Regions from separate parts of the Streptomyces sp. NPDC058464 genome, predicted to be linked through region 1. Evidence: riboswitches for the same ligand, from Rfam matches in the RefSeq annotation. Region 1 holds a riboswitch; each other region holds the start of a gene.
What was found. Region 1 has a riboswitch for cyclic di-AMP ahead of ACFWPQ_RS03405 (NlpC/P60 family protein). Riboswitches for the same ligand answer to the same signal wherever they lie in the genome.
Positions count from the first base shown of each region.

Region 2: another riboswitch for cyclic di-AMP. It lies ahead of ACFWPQ_RS13520 (transglycosylase SLT domain-containing protein); the one in region 1 lies ahead of ACFWPQ_RS03405 (NlpC/P60 family protein).
Region 3: another riboswitch for cyclic di-AMP. It lies ahead of ACFWPQ_RS15790 (NlpC/P60 family protein); the one in region 1 lies ahead of ACFWPQ_RS03405 (NlpC/P60 family protein).

Region 1 covers NZ_JBHXMA010000002.1:98,149-100,341, forward strand. The annotation lists gene ACFWPQ_RS03405 (NlpC/P60 family protein) at 1-786, opposite strand, end outside; cyclic di-AMP (ydaO/yuaA leader) riboswitch at 795-967, opposite strand; gene pcrA (DNA helicase PcrA) at 1,281-2,193, shown strand, end outside.
Region 2 covers NZ_JBHXMA010000008.1:110,555-112,747, forward strand. The annotation lists gene ACFWPQ_RS13515 (polyprenyl synthetase family protein) at 1-204, opposite strand, end outside; cyclic di-AMP (ydaO/yuaA leader) riboswitch at 1,152-1,348, shown strand; gene ACFWPQ_RS13520 (transglycosylase SLT domain-containing protein) at 1,353-1,841, shown strand; gene ACFWPQ_RS13525 (HAD family hydrolase) at 1,862-2,193, opposite strand, start outside.
Region 3 covers NZ_JBHXMA010000010.1:70,202-72,394, forward strand. The annotation lists gene ACFWPQ_RS15790 (NlpC/P60 family protein) at 1-1,201, opposite strand, end outside; cyclic di-AMP (ydaO/yuaA leader) riboswitch at 1,212-1,388, opposite strand; gene ACFWPQ_RS15795 (DUF1996 domain-containing protein) at 1,806-2,193, shown strand, end outside.

The sequences.
Region 1 (2,193 bases):
GCCGGAGCCGGAGGACGAGCCGCTCGACGTAGAGGACGACGAGGACGTCGAGGACGACGACGTCTCCTGGTCGGCGGCCGCGGCCTGCTGCTTCGCCAGCTCCGCCGCCTTGCGGGCCGCCGCTTCCTCCTGCTGCTTCTCGAGCGCCGCCAGCCGGGCCTTCTCCGCGGCCGTCAGCTGCGACAGCAGCTCCCGCGCGGAGGCCAGCTTCGTCTGGACGGTGGTCTTGGCGGTCTTGAGGTCGTCCTGCGTCTCGGTGAGCGTCTCGAGGCTCTTGGCGGCCTCCTGGCGCTTCTTCATGGTCGCGGACTGCTGGGTGACGTAGTCGTCGACCGCGTCCTTCTGACGCGAGGTCAGGCGGCTCATCAGCTGGTCCTGCTCGAAGTAGTCCTGGGGGCTGTCCGCGAGCAGGAAGGTCGCCGTGTCGGAAACGCTTGTTCCGGTCCGGTACTGGGCCGCGGCGAACGAACCCAGCTCCTCACGCGCCTTGTTCAGCCGGTCCGTGCGCTCGGCGACGTCGTCGAGCAGGGTGTCGACCTGCTTGCGTTGCTTGCCGGTGCGTTCCTTGGCCGCGTTGTACTTCTCGGTCGCCGACTCCGCCTGCCGGTAGAGGGCGTCGACCTTCTTCTCGACCTCCTCCACGCTCGGCTTGCCGTCCTCGGGGGGTGCGGCCTCGGCCGTCTGGGAGAGCAGGGCCACGGAGGTGAGGGCTGCGGTGGCCAGCGCGGGGGTGCGTATGCCCGCCGCGCGTATTCCTGACGGCCGGGACTTGCGGTGCGACGCCAACGGAGGCGACTCCTTCCATGTTCCGCCTACCGAGTTAGCTGTCGGGTTCGGGCGGGTGGTTCGGAAGGGTTGCCCTACGGTCCGCTCCCCGGAGGGGAGTCGGGACCGATTCACCCCGGGATCGGTGTGGGTCCCCGGCTCCGGATGCGCGGCGGCGCCCCGGACTCGGCGGAGGCCGTGCGGCCCGGCGATGTTCGCCGGTGGAGGTCGTACGGCCTGCCTGGCACGCTAACCAACTCGTGTGGCCTCTGTGAAGGTTGATGTGCGATATGCCCGATACATTTTCGTGACCTTGTTGTTGAGGCTGGTTCAGACGAGGCCGTCTGGGATGGTATGGGTGACTTGTCCGGGAGGGGGGCGGTGGTTCGCCGTCGGTACCCGCGACTCCGTGGTGTGCGTCGGCCTGCCGTGACGGAGCGGATCTGTTCGGTCACCCGGGTGAGTTTTCGGGGCGGCGGCCGGTTGTCGGTGGGGCGCCCTAGACTCGGAGAGCGATGAGCAGCCTCTTTGACGACAGCTTCCTGGCGAGCCTCCAGGCCCCCCGCGGCCATGACGAGGAACCTCCGCCGCCGCCCGAGGACGAGCACGCTCCGGAGTCGATTCCGGACGATCTGTTCGGCGGGAAGTTCGACGTGCCCCCGGACCGGGACGCCTACTACCGCGACGGCGCCGCCCGCCCGGCCCTGGACCCGGCCGCGCTCCTGGACGGGCTGAACGAGAACCAGCGGGCGGCCGTCGTGCACGCCGGCTCGCCGCTGCTCATCGTGGCCGGCGCCGGTTCCGGCAAGACCCGGGTACTCACCCACCGCATCGCCCACCTGCTCGGCGCGCGCCAGGTGCACCCGGGCCAGATCCTCGCGATCACCTTCACCAACAAGGCCGCGGGCGAGATGAAGGAGCGGGTCGAGCACCTCGTCGGCCCGCGCGCCAACGCGATGTGGGTGATGACCTTCCACAGCGCCTGTGTCCGGATCCTCCGGAGGGAGAGCAAGAAGCTCGGCTTCACCTCCTCCTTCTCGATCTACGACGCGGCCGACTCCAAGCGCCTGATGGCCCTGGTCTGCCGCGACCTGGACCTGGACCCCAAGCGCTACCCGCCCAAGTCCTTCAGCGCCAAGATCAGCAACCTGAAGAACGAGCTGATCGACGAGGAGGACTTCGCCGCCCAGGCCACCGACGGCTTCGAGAAGACCCTCGCCCAGGCCTACGCCATGTACCAGTCGCGGCTGCGCGAGGCGAACGCCCTCGACTTCGACGACCTGATCATGACGACGGTCAACCTGCTGCGCGCCTTCCCGGACGTCGCCGAGCACTACCGCCGCCGCTTCCGGCACGTCCTGGTCGACGAGTACCAGGACACCAACCACGCCCAGTACGCCCTCGTGCGCGAGCTCGTCGGCACCGGCA
Region 2 (2,193 bases), on a different contig from region 1:
GAACTGCGCGGCGAGCATCACCAGCAGCGGGCGGAACCGCTTGCCTCCGGCCCGTACGAGGTGCTGCGCGGCCTCCGTGATGAACGGGACCTCGCTCTTGGTGGCTTCTAGCAAGCCTTCCTCGACAGCCGTCAATCCGGCCTGGACATCGGCTTCCAGAGCCTGGTCCCGCACGCTCAGCCCGAACGGCCCGACGACGGTCACGAGGGGTCTCCTGTCTGCTGGTGTCTACTGGCGATTACGCGGTTTGTCGATAGGTCGCTGCCCTCACTCAAGTCAGCGTATCCGGTCGGGTTTCGATCACCGATAGCGCCCACGGTTACACCCCGGGCGCTATCGGATCACGACCGTTATGTTTTTGATCAGCCGATATGACCTGACATCCACTGACTTAACAGGAAGTGCGGGCACTTGTCCCGAACCGGGATACATGCCGTGTCCCTCGCCGGCGGCAGACCTTCCACCCGAGCGCCGCCCGGAAACGGTCCCGGCTCCCCCGACCGACGTCACCTGCCCGGGCGCACCCCACCCGTAACCCGCCGGTTCCGCCGACCCCGCCGGGGACACCCGGCGCCCGAACGGCGGCACCTCCTGCACACCCGTGCACCCTTCCTTCGCGAGACCACGCACGGCGACCTCCGCATCCCTCGAGCCACATTCCTTCACGCGCGCACCCAACTTCCCACCCCGGGCGGGTCAGTGGCACGCACACGCACCCGGAGCCGCCGAGGTTGACGGAGAGCACGCCGGAGAAGTACCTGATCCGACAATTCGGACTACTCATCGAAATCTCCGCATTAGCCCCCACTCCACCACCCCCAGGCCGGGCAATCCGCGCGAATGGAAGCGTGGCGCCTTTCCGTCGAACCAGGAAAAAGGCGGATTTCAGGAATCCCTGATGCCCGATTTGCCGCTATTGCTCTTTCGTGAAGTAGGTCACGCGGACCCGGGTGGCGCAAGGCCCGCCACAACCCTCCTTTCCCTTCCCCTGCAGGCCAGTTGAGGGTTGGCAAACGCAAAGGATCAAGTACCCCATACGCCTCAGTAAAAGGTCAATCGGTGTGTTGTGCGCATCAGGTACTTGTTCCTGACATGTGCCCTCGCATACGTTCCCGCTCGCCGGGCGGACGCCGAATCCTGCCGCCGCCCGTCGTAACCCATCGACGAGTTCATTCGCACGGCAGGAGCGGGGAACCCAGGTAAGTCGCCGGACCGGGCGGCCGACGTCAGCGGACAGACGTCGTTCCGGAACGGCTAGGGGTGAAATCGCATCGCCTTCGGGCGGTGCGGCCGGGCACTCCCCGGGCCCGAACCCGACAGCTCACCTCGCAGGCGACGGAGAGGAAAACGCCATGTCTGCTGCCGCCCAGCACCGCACTCCCCGCCGTAACCGCATCATCCGCACGCTCGTCGTCGCCGGCACCGGCGCCGCCGTCCTCGCCCTCCCGCTCATCGGGGCGACCGCCGCCTCCGCCGCCGGGTCCTCCACCACGACGGCCTCGACCACCCTCGCCGGGTACCCGAACAACCTCGACGGCTGGATCCGCGAGTCGCTCGCGATCATGCGGGAGAAGCGCATCCCGGGCACCTACAACGGCATCTACCGCAACATAATGCGGGAGTCCTCCGGCAACCCGCGGGCCATCAACCTCTGGGACTCCAACGCGGCCAAGGGCATCCCGTCCAAGGGCCTGCTCCAGGTCATCGACCCGACATTCAAGACCTACCACGTGGACGGCACGTCGTTCGACATCTACGACCCGGTCGCGAACATCACCGCCGCCTGCAACTACGCCGCCGCGCGGTACGGCTCGATGGACAACGTCCACGGCGCGTACTGAGCCGACCGACGTACCGCGCGTCAGTCGAAGAGTCTTTCGAGGACGGCGGCGATGCCGTCGTCCTCGTTCGACGCGGTGATCTCGTCGGCCAGCGCCTTGAGTTCGGGGTGCGCGTTGGCCATCGCCACCCCGTGGGCCGCCCACTCGAACATCGGGATGTCGTTGGGCATGTCCCCGAAGGCGATGGCCTGTCCGGGGCTCAGCCCCAGATGGCCGGCGGCCAGCGCGAGCCCGGTCGCCTTGGTCACCCCGCAGGGCTGGAGTTCGACGGTCCCCGGCCCCGACATCGTGACCGTCGCCAGCGAACCGACCACCGAGCGGGCGGTCGCCGCCAGTTCGTCGTCGGACAGGG
Region 3 (2,193 bases), on a different contig from region 1:
CCGGGGCGGGGGCAGCGGCGGCGGGCGCCATGGTCGGGAAGGCGCCGGAGTCGGTGGGGGCGGCGGTCGGGAAGGCGCCGGAGTTCGTGGGCGCCGCGGTCGGGAAGACGCCGGTGCTCATGGGGTCCGCGGTCGGGAAGGCTCCCGCGTCGGCCGAGGTCGGCATCGGGAACGAGCCCGTGGCGCCCGGCGTCATGATGCGGAAGGAGCCGGTGTCCCCCACAGCCGGAGCCGCAGCCTGGCCGGGGGCGGTGTCCATGTCCAGGGGAGACACACCCGGGAACGCCGTGGTGCCCGAGCCGCCCGGGGTCATGATGCGGAAGCCGGTCATGTCCGCCGGAGCCGGAGCCGGAGCCGGAGCCGCCACCGGAGCCATGGTCTGGGCGGGGGCGGGGCCCGCGTCCATCGGGGGCACCCCGGGGAAGCTGCCGGTGCCCGGGCCGCCCGGGGTCATGACGCGGAAGCCGGTCGGGTCCGCCGGGGGCGTGGCACGGCTGGCGCTGGTACCGCCCGGGGTCATGATGCGGAACGTACCCGTGTCGGTCGCGGACACGATCGGGATGCCGCCCGTCTCGGTCACCGCGGGGATCGCGCGGGTGGCGGCGAGGGCGTCGGTCCGGAAGGAGCCGCTGTCGGTCCGCTGGCTCGGTATGCCGACGGGGGGAGCAGCCCACTGCTGCGCTGCGGCCTGGGCCTCGGGCGTGGGCCACGGGGTCTGCGCGGTCGGCACGGGCTGTGCGGACGGAACCGGCTGGGCGGCCGGGGCAGCTTCGAGCGCGGCCACCGCGCGCTGCTCCGGCCTCGGGGGCGGCAGCTCGCGGACGACCTCGAAGTCGGTCTGCGCGGACGGACCCGCGGTCAGCTCCAGCCGGGCCGGGCCGGAGCCCTCCAGCTGGCCGAGCAGGTCGGCGGCCATGGCGCTGACGGGACGCCGCGGGCCGGGCCGGGCCGGCTGCCGGTCGGAGGGGAGTGCGGCCGGGACGCTCGGCCCCAGCTTCGAACGGGCGCCGTCGAACCACTCCCGGGCGATGTTGTCGAGGCCCGGGTCGTCGCGACGGGGCCGCTTGAACAGCGGGACACCGCGTGAGCGTGAACCCCCGCTCATCGCGCGCGTGGCGTTGTAGTTCCCGGTGGCGTTCTCGGCCTGGTCGTAGAGGCTGTTGATCCGCTGCCGAACCTCGTCACGGCTCTCGGGCGCCATTGAGGGGTCGTGCTCCTTCCGTACTCCGCCTACCGAGTTAGCTGTCGGGTTCGGGCTGTGAAGTCCGGAAGGCATGCCCTACGGCCGCCGTCCTCACGGACGTCCGGCCGATTCACCCCAGTGGTTCGGTTGGGTCCCCGGTTCCGGATTCGCCCCTGGAAGGCACCGGATTCGGCGGAGGCCGCGCGGCCCGGCGGGATTCGCCGGAGGGAGCCGAGCGGCTTGCCCGTCAACTTAGCCAACTTGTGTCACTCGTGTGAAGGTTGAAGTGCGTAATGTCCGATACGTATTTGTGATGTTCGTCTTAGCGTTCGGAACTCGACCGTACGGGACGGCATTTCGCGCGCATCCATTGCTTTCGCAGGGTCACCGGGGCGTTGCCGTCGGTTGCGTCCCCCTGTTCCGTGACCGTTCCGGGACACGCGCTTTCTGTGAGGTCGCCGTGAATTCGTGGGTCTGTTGAACACGATGGCGCCGCGGCCCGTATAGGGCCGGGGATTTCCATGTCCCGCCGACCACGAGACGCAGGGGAACGACCTTGAGACGCAACAGGCGCAGACGCCCGACCGGCGCACAACGCGCGACCTTCGCAGCGGTCGCCCTGATGCTCGGCGGCGGGGGACTGGTCGCGGTGAACGTCTATGCCTCGGCCACCGAGGGCGGGGACCAGCAGACCCAGGTCGCCACCGGCCAGGTGCTGTCCGCGCCCACCATCTACTGCCCCGACGTCGGCAGCCGGCTGACGGCGGTACCCGACGGGGCGCGGGCCGACGTCGACAACGAACTCGCCCAGCTGGACCAGCAGATCGTGGCCGCGTATCAGCAACTCACCGAGTCCGCCGCGGAGATCGAGCAGAACCCCGGCCTCGCCGACCAGACGATCATGAGCCCGCTGAAGGAGAAGCGGTCCGAGTCGCTGCAGCGCATCGCCGACGCCATCGGCCGCGAGGGCGACCGCCCGCAGGGCCTGGACGACCTCGCCGCGTGCACCC